Regions from separate parts of the Methanocalculus natronophilus genome, predicted to be linked through region 1. Evidence: riboswitches for the same ligand, from Rfam matches in the RefSeq annotation. Region 1 holds a riboswitch; the other holds the start of a gene.
The links. Region 1 has a riboswitch for fluoride ahead of ABCO64_RS00695 (prenyltransferase/squalene oxidase repeat-containing protein). Riboswitches for the same ligand answer to the same signal wherever they lie in the genome.

Region 1 (5,673 bases):
AGATGCTCCAATAATTCAAACTCCAACGAAGAGAAGGGTCTGACTGCTGAATGCCCCGATGAAGCCGCCAGCTGCAATACTTGCATATGAAGAGGTACGAGTGTTCATCCACTATTTTTTATTTCCAGACGGTTTCTTTGGATCGTTTGTGTATTGCTTTTCAAATTCAGCTGCGCTCCTGGATAGTGCATGCTGCACCATACCAAGGACATCTGCAAACCCTTCCCCAAGGCCTCCGTACCTGATATCCCGGATGACACTATGCAGAAAGATCTGATAATATATGCAGATCTCATCAAACTCAGGGCTGGAAAAGCCGGCAAGCTGATTCACAAGAAGTGTCTGCCTGTATATCTTTTCAATTTCTGCCGGGGATTCCAGGTGGCAGATTGTTTCAAAGAACGTGTGTGATGCCCGGACCATCGCATCGATCAGATCCGGCAGTTCCCCATGCAGGGCTTCAAATTGACGGGTGAAGAGCGGACAGAACCACGGTTTATTCCGGATATCGGGTCGGAGATGCTGAAATTCCAGATAATTATATATCTTCATTATTGTCTCACGATTGCAATTCAGCCGACAGGAATACCCAGACGCACCCTCGTTCTTCTCTCTTGTGATGAAACCGGCACGTTCAAACGAATCAAGCCACTTTCGAATAGTTGCCACCTTCGTAAAACCAACACCGGTAGCAAGGTCGATCTCACGATGTGAGTTGCCATCGAGCAGAATACGCATCAGGGGAGCTTTGACCGGGGATTTCATGGAATAAATGTCTCCATATCGTTATCAGAGAGAGCCTCACGTGCGTTCTGCAACCAAACAGACAGATGGCGGGTACGCCTCTTTAGGAAACGGCGGCTTTCATCAGTTGAGACCAGTGGGAGGGTGCATGCGATCTCCCGCAGAAGATACACAGCCGACTCAGTACTGATGGGCTTTTCAGAAGCATGCAGAGCAGGTTCATACCTGGAAATACCAGAAAGGTGCATAGTAATCGTTTCTTCTGTTGCGATTCCCTGATTCAGGCAATGGAAACAATGGGGTTTGAAATTGGTCCGGTTCCAGAGATTAAGGCTTTTTCCAGGATCCAAAAAGGTATGCTGATCAGCAGGCCCTTCTGCCCCGACAGAATGGGGGGAGAGTACTATCATGCCCATATTCATACAACCTCTTCATGCAGTTCCCGGATAGGAGGTACAACCAATATTGTTCTTTCGAATCCCCCCAATCATCCTCATCGCATCCAGCGCAAGATAGGTATGCTCAAGAGTTGCCGAACCGCCAAAGATGGATCTGACATAGCCACCACTCTGATGAACACACCTCATGATGAACGCTTCACAACTCCTGAGAAATGCCGGGTGGTATCCAAGCAGGAAGGATACAAGAACCCCGGCATGAATATCCTCTAAGTACGGCGGATATATACCAGGCACCACAAGAAACCCAAATTCCGGGTCTTCGAAGCATCTGATACAGGAACTGGAGCGAATTGACGAAAGAGGATACCCAAGATTCACAAGTATTGAGAGGGCATAGGAGGTGTCTGTCAGTGTTGCAGATTGGAACCCGGCCTCCCCCTCCAGATGTACATTCCAAAGGATCGTGTTGATAATGGTTTCACGAACCGGTCCGGTTGCCCTGATAGCAAGAGATCGGCATAAATCTGTGAGAAGGTACATCTGACAGTAACGTGAAGACGATTCGATTGGCCGGATACCATCTTGTGGTGGCCCAAGCGAAGAGATGATCCAGTCTGTTGGATCTCTCTGTGGCTGATCCCCAAGGATGATCAGACCAGCAATTGCCCGGCACCCGACAAACACATTTGAGAAACTCCCATCCTCTTTCTGAAATGAGTGAAGAAACGAGATTGTCGCGTTATCGTCTTCCGGAAGTGCATCCAGCATCTGAAGCGAGGCGAGAGCATAGAATGTATCAGCTACATTCGGCTCATTCAGCCTATAAAAGCAGTAACCGCCATCTCTGCACCGCCTATTCAGAATATAGCGGGTTGTTTTGGCATTTTGTTCTATCGTGTCGATCATCGGCTTCATCTACCCTCTAGAGAAAGTAGAAGTCATTAGCCAGCTGAACGGGCGATTGTGGCGGACTTCATCGCCATACTCACATGAGCAGGTGATGGGGGGTTCCGTGGTGCGCTGTTTGCAGACACGAAATGATATGTAGTATCTTCCTGATGATTGGCGAAGGGAAGCGTATGCTCCCTTCTATCCCTGGCATCTCCGGCAAAGGTAAGCTACAGCCATCCCGCCTTTGAGGAGATCGCCCGAGATCTTCTTTGCTGCATTCCTGACAAAGAGCTTCCGGCATGAGCTGCACCGCTTCGGGAATAACCGCTCGATACGGGACAGTTCAGCGTCCAGTTCATAGGTGAGCTGTTCCTTCTCCCTGAGTGCCGGGACTATCTCCCCATCTTCCTCAACTGATGAGAGCAGGCGGAAGACCTGGAGCGGGTTTGCTCCGGCATCCTCGAACTTCTTAAAGAGGAAGTACTGGAGAACGAGCCATGACAGTTCAGATCGATCAAATAGATCATCATACTCAAGCGGCTCTTCCTGAGCCTCAAGCTCTTCAACCGGGGAGCCGCAGAGTGGACAGTTCCCTCCAACCAGCTCTTCCATATAGATTTCTTCACGACACCCGGGGCATGTGGTGTGGCGTGCATGTGTACGATATCCCATTGTGTATTCTCCGGACTCGACAACTTCTTTTCTGCAGGCTCATCTCGGCCGGTATCGTCCGGTTCCACACGCCCCCTCATGCAGGAGGGGGATCCCAGATTATGTTACATCTCTGTTTTGAAACAAGATAAAGGTACGAGTCATACCATGCGGGGAGGCGAGAAAGCCATGAAAAAAGGCAGGAAAAAGTTTATTGGTCAGGTATCTCCCTCGCCTGGAGAGCAGGGGGATTATACCCTCGCAGGAGGAGTGAGAGCGAGACGATTGTGACAGAGGAGAGAGCCATTGCAAGTCCTGCATATTCGGGCCGGAACGTGACCCCGAAGAACGGGGTGAGGAGACCTGCTGCGATAGGAATGAGGAGAATGTTATAGAAGAAGGCCCAGAAGAGGTTGCCCCGTATCCGTCCCATCACTTTACGCGCAAGCTGGATGGCTGCAGCCGCATCGATCAGATCGTCATGGATAAGGACAACGCCCCCGCTCTCGACTGCAACATCTGTTCCTCCGGAGATTGCAATCCCGACATCGGCCTGTGCAAGAGCCGGGGCATCATTGATCCCATCCCCGATAAATGCAACCACCTCACCCTGCTCCTGGAGCCTGGATACCTCGCCAGCCTTCTCTCCCGGAAGCACACCTGCAAGTATCCGCCTGATACCTGCCCTCTCCCCGATGACCTGGGCGGTGTGCTGGTTATCCCCGGTGATCATGACAACCTGGAGGCCCATATCCTGGAAGACTGAAACCGCAGCAGCTGATGTCGGTTTGAGGGGATCGGTGATCGCAATACAGCCGGCATACCCGCGATTCATGGCAACCAGTACAACAGTCTTCCCGTCAGTTTCGGACCTGACAATCGCACCAAGCGCACTTTTTGGGATCTGGATGGATCGGCTGTCAAAGAGGGCCCTGTTGCCGATGAGAACAGGTACGCCATTGACAGAGCCGCTGATGCCAAGGCCTCCGAAGGTCTCAAAGCCTGTGGCCTCCTGGATGGGTGCCCCTCTTCGTTCTGCTTCGTGCATGATTGCCATGCCAAGGGGGTGAAGAGACTGCTTCTCAACCGAGGCTGCAGATGAGAGGAGTTCTTCCTCAGTGCAGGAGTATGGTATGGTATCGGTCACCACCGGCCTGCCTGCGGTCAGGGTGCCGGTTTTATCAATCGCCACTGTTGTTATTGTCCCTGATCGTTCCAGTACCTCGCCATTTCGTATCAGGATACCAAGTTCTGCGCCACGGCCGACCCCGACGGTGATGGCGGTGGGAGTGGCAAGACCAAGAGCACAGGGGCAGGCAACAACCAGCACAGCAATGAGTGCGGTCACGGCAAAGAGGAGAGGCGATCCAGCGATGAAATACCAGAAGAGAAAGGCAAAAACTGCAATGCTGAGAACGACCGGTATGAAGTAGGAGACGACCCGGTCTGCAATACGCTGGACTTTTGGCCTGCTTGCCTGTGCCTCCCCGACCATCCTGATAATCCGTGCAAGGACCGTATCACTGCCGACACGGGTTGCACAGACAGTCAGTACCCCGGTTGTCGAGATGGTTCCGCCTATAACGGTTGCATCCCTGCTTTTAAAGACCGGGATGGGCTCTCCAGTCACCATGGATTCATCAACATGGCTCTCACCGTCCATGACCACACCATCAACTGGTACCGCCTCTCCCGGCCTGACAACGACGAGATCATAGGGGACAATCTCCTCCAGTGGCACCTCGATCTCTGTCTTCTCCCTGATGACGATCGCCTTCTTTGGCTGAAGGCTGATTAACGCCCTGATGGCTTCGCCAGCCTTTCCTTTTGCCCGTGCCTCAAGATACCTGCCAAGGGTGAGGAAGGCTGTGAGCATGACTGCTGTCTCAAAGAAGATGAAGTCTGCTGAGAGAAAGATGCCAAATGTGCCAAAGACACTGGCTACATACGCTGTTCCGATACCAAGGGAGTACATGACATCCATATCCAGGATACCATGCCTGAGGGAGCGGACTGCGGCAAAAACGATCGGGTATGCCAGGTAGAGGAAGAAGGGGGTTGTGATGAGAAACAGGAGAACCGGCATGGGAAGGGGAAGTGGAGGCTGAAGGTGCATCAGGAGCATGAGAAGAGCCGAAACTGCAAACCCGATGATGGATCTATGAAGTTTATTACGGAGATCGCGGGCAGCCTCCTCCTCATAAAGCCCGGATGCATCATCCCCTTCAAGGCCGGTTGCCTGATAGCCTGCATCACGAACTGCTTGTCTGATGGAATCAACTGTTTGGATGTCTGGATAGAACGCCAGGTGCGCCTGCCCGGTCCCGAGATTGACTGATGCCGCGGAAACCCCGGGAAGGGATTTCAGGGTCTTTTCGATTGCCTGTACACACATTGCACAGGTCATGCCGCTGATACGGAGTGTGAGTTTTTCAGGGACGGGATCAAAGCCTGCTTTTTTAATTGCATCCTCTATCGACTGTATAGTAACCTGATTGGGATCAAATGTGATCCTGAGCTTTTCAGAGGCAGGATTCACTGACGCATGAGAGACGCCATCAAGCACACCAACGGCTTTCTCAATTGTTCCTGCACATGTTGCACAGTGCATCCCGCTGATTCCGAGATCAGCGGTAATGGCGTTTTGTCCATCCATACATATCTCCCGGTGATAGGTAGTTCTGAAAACTTAAAAAGGAGATGGGGAGTATTATGATACGTTATGGGCCATTCAACGTTTTCCAAGGTGGTGATCGAGTTGGAAGAGCCCGCCGGTTGAGTCCCCGATCTTCTCAAGTTTTGCGACGATTTCTGAGGCGTTTGCCTCTTCCTCAACCTGTTCGGAGACAAACCACTGGAGCATGATCTCCGAGGCATAGTCTTTCTGTTTGATTGCTTCTGCCATCATCGTGTTGATCATCTGCGTGACCTTCTGCTCATGGGCATATACCTCCCTGAAAAGGGTAAGCGGATCTTTCCATTCTGC
Region 2 (5,673 bases), 140 kb from region 1:
ATTCTTCATCGATTGCGCAGATGAGGACAACCTCACCACAATCAGAGAGGGACATTAATATGGGGGCTCTTGGGTCTGGAAAACAGAGCTATGGAGCTGGGTATGAATATATTATCATACCACCCGGTGAACCAGGAGAACTGACCCTCTATGGCCATACCGGGGGATATGCTGGTGCATCTACATTCTGGTACTATCTTGAAGCAGAGGATACCTATCTCGTACTGCATGCCAATTCTTCAATAAAAGCAGCTGCAATCTATTATGAGATTCTATTACCCCTCCTCCAGTTTTTGACAGAGGAAAATCCGGCGGAAAACTGATTTTTCAGGCTATCACTTCCCCCGGGATTTTTTTCCCGGCTGTTGCCAGGCAGAGCGTGAAGCATACTCTTTCTGCAGGCTCACAGACGTCTGCAGGTGAGCTCGTTCAGACCCACCCACCCCTCTCTCTCAATTCACACGAGAGAAGGGTGCCTGCTCGCAGGCAGCTGGATCAAACAGCCGGCTTTGTGTATATTCAGAAAAATGCTGTGAGTACCCCTGGGAATTGTCAGTCCTTCTCAATATCCATCCGGCACTCAAGAACAACATTCCCGATGATGTATCTCAATTTGCCTTCAGCATCAAGATTGGCTTCACCGCGTTTTATCATGCGTGCAAGTTCGGCCATTGCATCCGCAATGGCGTCATCTGTCAAAGCTGCCGCATTTTGCATCTCAATCTTCAGCAAAAATGCTTTTCTCTTCTGCCGGTTCCAATGCATGACTTTGTCGATAATGTTCTTCATGACAGTTCGCTCAGTTCATCCTATTCTTTCCTGAAGCAAAAAACATTGTGAACAACTCAGAGCAGCAACAAGCGACGCATGGCAGCCACCTCCACACAGAATGCAAGGGAGATTGGAAGTGGCGATCCAGGAGAAGAGTTCATAACGGTACTGGTTGATGATTGATGAGGGACACTCTTGTTGATATCCGGATGATGACCTCCGGATAAAAACCCCTTATCACACAAAGGACCTGATCGCAATGGCAGTACTCTGGCCCCGTCACCTGACCCCGGACATCCTGGCCGATCCCGGCAGGAGAGCAGAACAGAAAGTGTACAATAAGCTCAAAGCGGTGCTCGAAGATCCCTTCACCGTCTTCTACTCACGCCCCTGGCTTGGAACAGGAAAGAGCGGTGAGCCGATCGACGGCGAATGTGACTTTGTTGTCGCTCACCCGGACTATGGTTTTCTCACAATCGAGGTGAAGGGCGGCGGTATTGCCTATGATCCTGCAGCTGATGCCTGGACCAGCACCGACCGGCATGGAAACACCTGGCCCATTAAAAACCCGGCGAGACAGGCAGTTGAGTCAAAGCACCAGATCCTGAAAAAATGCCAGGCTCACCCTAAGTGGGGGTACCGGCGTATTGGTATCAGCCATGGCGTGATCCTGCCCGATATCCCGGAAATCAAAAGTGATCTTGGGGCGGACATGCCACGGAATATCCTCTGCTGCATGGACGAGTTCGAATCTGATCTCCGGTTCTGGATACTTGACCTGCTCGAAGGCGAGATGGCAAGCGACTATCGGGCAAAGCCGCTTGGGGAGGAGGGGATGGCAATTCTTGAGGATATCCTTGCCCACCCCTTCCAGCTCAATGTACCTCTCCACCGGGTGATGGCAGATGACGAGGCGCATATCCAGACACTGACCCCTCTCCAGTACCAGATCCTAGCAGGCTTTGCCAGTACCAGGCGGGTGGCAATATCCGGGTCTGCCGGTACCGGAAAGACGATCCTCGCAATGGAGGAGGCAGTCCGCTGCATACACGCCGGGGAGCGGGTCCTTCTCACCTGCTACAACCGACCGCTTTCAGAGTACATGAAAAAGACAATAGGCGACCGTGACCTGCTCATGATCGGCAACTACCACAAGGTCTGCGATGACCTCTTCTCCGAGGCGTGCATAGACGTTGATAGATCAACGGTTGACAGCCGGCTCTTTCTCGAGAAGTACCCAACTCACCTGCTTGAAGCACTCAGCACGTTGCCAGAGAGACGCTTTGACACACTCATCATTGATGAAGGCCAGGACTTTCCTCCCCGCCTCCTGCAGTCACTAGAATCCGCACTTGACCCGGATGGAAAACAGAAGATCCGACTCTTCTATGACAATAACCAGGATGTCTACCAGAATGAGGGCAGGTACCTGGAACAGCTCTATGAGATCCCCTTTACCCTCTCCCTGAACCTGCGGAACACCCAGCGTATCCACGAGGTTGCCCGGCTCTTCTACAAGGGCCAGGAGACAAAAGCCATCGGGCCGGATGGCCTTGAGGTTGAGTGGATTGAGGCAGAGACCCCTGCTATTGCACGGACAAGACTTGAAGAGTACATTTACACCCTGGTTGAGAGAGAAGAGATCCCGCCATCCGATATCGCGGTCCTCATCTCGACCCGTGATGACAGGGACAAGTACTGCACCGGTCGCGAGATCGGCGGCCAGCGGTACCAGTTCTGCAATGAGCTCTTTCAAAATGACACCACTGACGCAATCATCGTTGATTCAGTCAAGCGGTTCAAGGGGCTGGAGAGCCCGGTCACCATCGTCGTGCTGGATGATAGATTGATAAACAGCGACGAGATGCTGTATGTTGCGTTCTCCCGGGCCCGGTTGCTGCTTGCGATTGTGGGGAGCCGGGAGATGATGGGGGCGATCCGGGGGAAGATGGGAGAGTCAGGAAGAGAGTGAATGGGGGGTGATTTACTCTAGAGAGCCTCCAGCTGATCTGCCATACCAAAGATTATAATTATTGTGGAACTCTAAGTACCTCAGCGCACGCTCACGTCTCTCTTACTGCCGGTGATGAAGTCCACCGAATAAACCGCCTTTTGCTGATGACTTCTATCCTGATGTGACAGTATGGCATGTACATGGATAATCAAGTGCTTTCTATCTGGTAGAACCACCCGTTTTGGTCTGCCGGAAGAGCCAGAGCCCCTGTATCTGAAAAAAACCAGGCATACCTCTCTTCCGGGTCAGCCCGTTCAGCGATATGCAATAATCGAAACGGAGGCTGCATGATGGGTCCAGGTATATTGTTTGCACATCCGGATGACGATATCAGAGACGATGCTATGCTGGAACCTGCCTGTTTCCAGGATCTTCACCTGGACCAGATTGTATCAGCCCTGACTGCGGATTATGAGGAGTATCACCTAAACCCGTTTTTCTATGCCCCATTACATCGTGCTGATGATGTCCGGTACCGCCAGGAGGTATTCGAAGACCTCAGAGATGATCACCTCTATCTGATCATCAGAACATTTGCCAAAGAGATGCAGTCCATGCGGCAGCTGCTCTCCCGGGCAGAAAAAAATCCCAACACGTATCAAAACAAAGGCTGGTTCCTTGAGGCAGCCAGAATATACACCGAAGCAATACAATCCCTTGCGGATGCTCTCTCAAAATGCAGCCTGGAGTCACGCGGCTTTTTGGCAATGCTGACCTATCTGAACCAATATAGTAGCTCAGAACAGTTTATTTCCCTGGCTGAGGATATAACCAGGCTCAGCAATGAACTCGCAGGAGTAGCATATACAATCCATATCAGGGGAAATGAGGTTACAGTCTGCAGGAATGTCCCGGATGAGGAGTATTACCAGGAAGTTGCAGATATTTTTTCAAAATTCCTTACCGGGCCAGGCACCTCTGACAAGGACACAATCCCTGAACAAAGAGAGATGAGCCAGGTCGAAGGAAGGATCCTCGATCTCGTCTCACGATTATTCCAAAATGAGTTTTCTCATCTGGATACATTCCAGGAAAAACATGCCGGTTTTGCTGATGAGACGATCTGCCGGTTTGACCGGGACATTCATTTTTATATTGCCTATCTGGAATTCATCAGCTGCCTCAAACAAAAAGGCCTCCCATTCTGCACACCCCTTGTCTCTGAAACCAGCAAAGAGATTTGTTGCACTGAGGGGTTTGATCTGGCGCTGGCAAACAGCCTTCTCTCCGGTAACCGATCAGTTGTTCCCAATGATTTTTTTCTGCAACAAGAGGAGCGTATTCTTGTCATAACCGGCCCAAACCAGGGGGGCAAGACCACATTTGCCCGGATGTATGGGCAACTGCATCACCTTGCATCTCTTGGGTGTCCGGTTCCCGGACGAACAGCCCGGCTCTTTCTGCCCGACAAGCTCTTCACTCACTTCGAACAGGAGGAGGATATCAATACATTCAGGAGCAAGCTGGAAGATGACCTGGAAAGAATCCATACTATCCTCAACCAGTGCACGCCCAGAAGCATCATCATCATCAACGAGATCTTTTCCTCCACCACCGTGCAGGATGCCTTGTTTCTCGGTCACAAAGTACTCGACCAGGTGATTGACCAGGATATCCTCTGCATCTATGTCACCTTCTTAGACGAGCTGACGACTCTGCCAAAAACAGTGAGTATGGTCAGCACCGTTGTTGTCGATGACCCGGATCAGCGGACCTATCGGATCGAAAGAAAGCCTGCCGATGGACTTTCATATGCCATGGCTATCGCAAGGAAAAACCAGGTAACCTATGAAAAGATCAAGGAGCGGATGCGATCATGAAGCCCTGTCTTCTGTACAGAGATACTGATTTTCACCCTCAATGGGGCATGCTCCTCAAATCACCTTCCCCTGAGCGGTGGAGGCACCGCGAGTATCAGACGGCGTGGAAGTCGCTGCCCCAGGTGAAACAGATGGTCAGCTGCGATCTCGAATTGGATATCCTGGTTGCCACGATGGCAGGTGGTGACGTATTCATCAGGGAAGTCGTCAGAAATGTCCTCCTGACCGGAACATGTGATCCAGGCACGATATGCTACCGCCAGGATATTCTCCGTGATTGTATGAACAATCCGGATAGTATCCAGGAGATGTATGATACTGCCTCAGCATCGATTGAAGAGTACCTGAAGATAGTCGGCAGATATACTGGCCAGTCCGCCGACGCCGTGCGAATCAATTCGGTAAAGGCAATTGAGCTGTTCATCGAGATGCTGGCAACCCTCCGGGGTATTGGAAAGCGGCATGGAGAAGCCTTTGTATCTGAAGGTTTCAGGACGTTCTTTTCCATGCTGGATCGGGAGTTCTCTGATGAGTACCTCCTGAGCATGAGGGAGATGATCGAAGAACTGAAACTGCCGGAGGGACACCTGATTCGTGCCGTCCTTGGGAAGGGGAATCAGGGAACCGGGTATGCAATCCAGAGAAGCAGAAAGCCAGGTAAGCAATCCTGGATCTCTCGTTTTATTTCCAGGGAAGATCCTGATCAGTATCACTTCACCATAGCAGAGCGGGATGTTGCAGGATTTCGGGCATTGGGCGAGCTGAAAGGAGAGAGCGTGAGAGATATTGCTGCTCTTCTTGTCCGGGTGTCCGATCACCTGGTACAGATGTGTACAAGTCTCAAGACCGAGCTGGCATTCTATCTCGGTTGCATACAGCTGCACAGCCACCTTTCGCACAGAGGGACGACTATCTGTTTCCCGGTCCCGGAAGAGCCGGGATCACGGAAGTGCTCCGTTCGGGGGGTATATGACATATGCCTGGCCCTCAGAATCGATCAACCAATAGTCAGCAATGATTTGTTTGCCACAGGAAAAGATCTCACCATCATCACCGGTGCGAACCGGG

Region 2: it holds a riboswitch for fluoride, as region 1 does, so the genes downstream of both, ABCO64_RS01500 (MutS-related protein) here and ABCO64_RS00695 (prenyltransferase/squalene oxidase repeat-containing protein) in region 1, are expected to answer to the same signal.

What each region holds. Positions count from the first base shown of each region.
Region 1 is NZ_JBCEXH010000001.1:139,212-144,884, forward strand. It holds gene ABCO64_RS00685 (helix-turn-helix domain-containing protein) at 112-765, opposite strand; gene ABCO64_RS00690 (hypothetical protein) at 762-1,166, opposite strand; gene ABCO64_RS00695 (prenyltransferase/squalene oxidase repeat-containing protein) at 1,176-2,060, opposite strand; fluoride riboswitch at 2,071-2,135, opposite strand; gene ABCO64_RS00700 (hypothetical protein) at 2,235-2,708, opposite strand; gene ABCO64_RS00705 (heavy metal translocating P-type ATPase) at 2,899-5,343, opposite strand; gene ABCO64_RS00710 (ferritin) at 5,419-5,673, opposite strand, start outside.
Region 2 is NZ_JBCEXH010000001.1:275,632-281,304, forward strand. It holds gene ABCO64_RS01485 (serine hydrolase domain-containing protein) at 1-323, shown strand, start outside; gene ABCO64_RS01490 (hypothetical protein) at 553-789, opposite strand; gene ABCO64_RS01495 (nuclease-related domain-containing DEAD/DEAH box helicase) at 1,031-2,743, shown strand; fluoride riboswitch at 2,845-2,906, shown strand; gene ABCO64_RS01500 (MutS-related protein) at 3,073-4,605, shown strand; gene ABCO64_RS01505 (MutS-related protein) at 4,737-5,673, shown strand, end outside.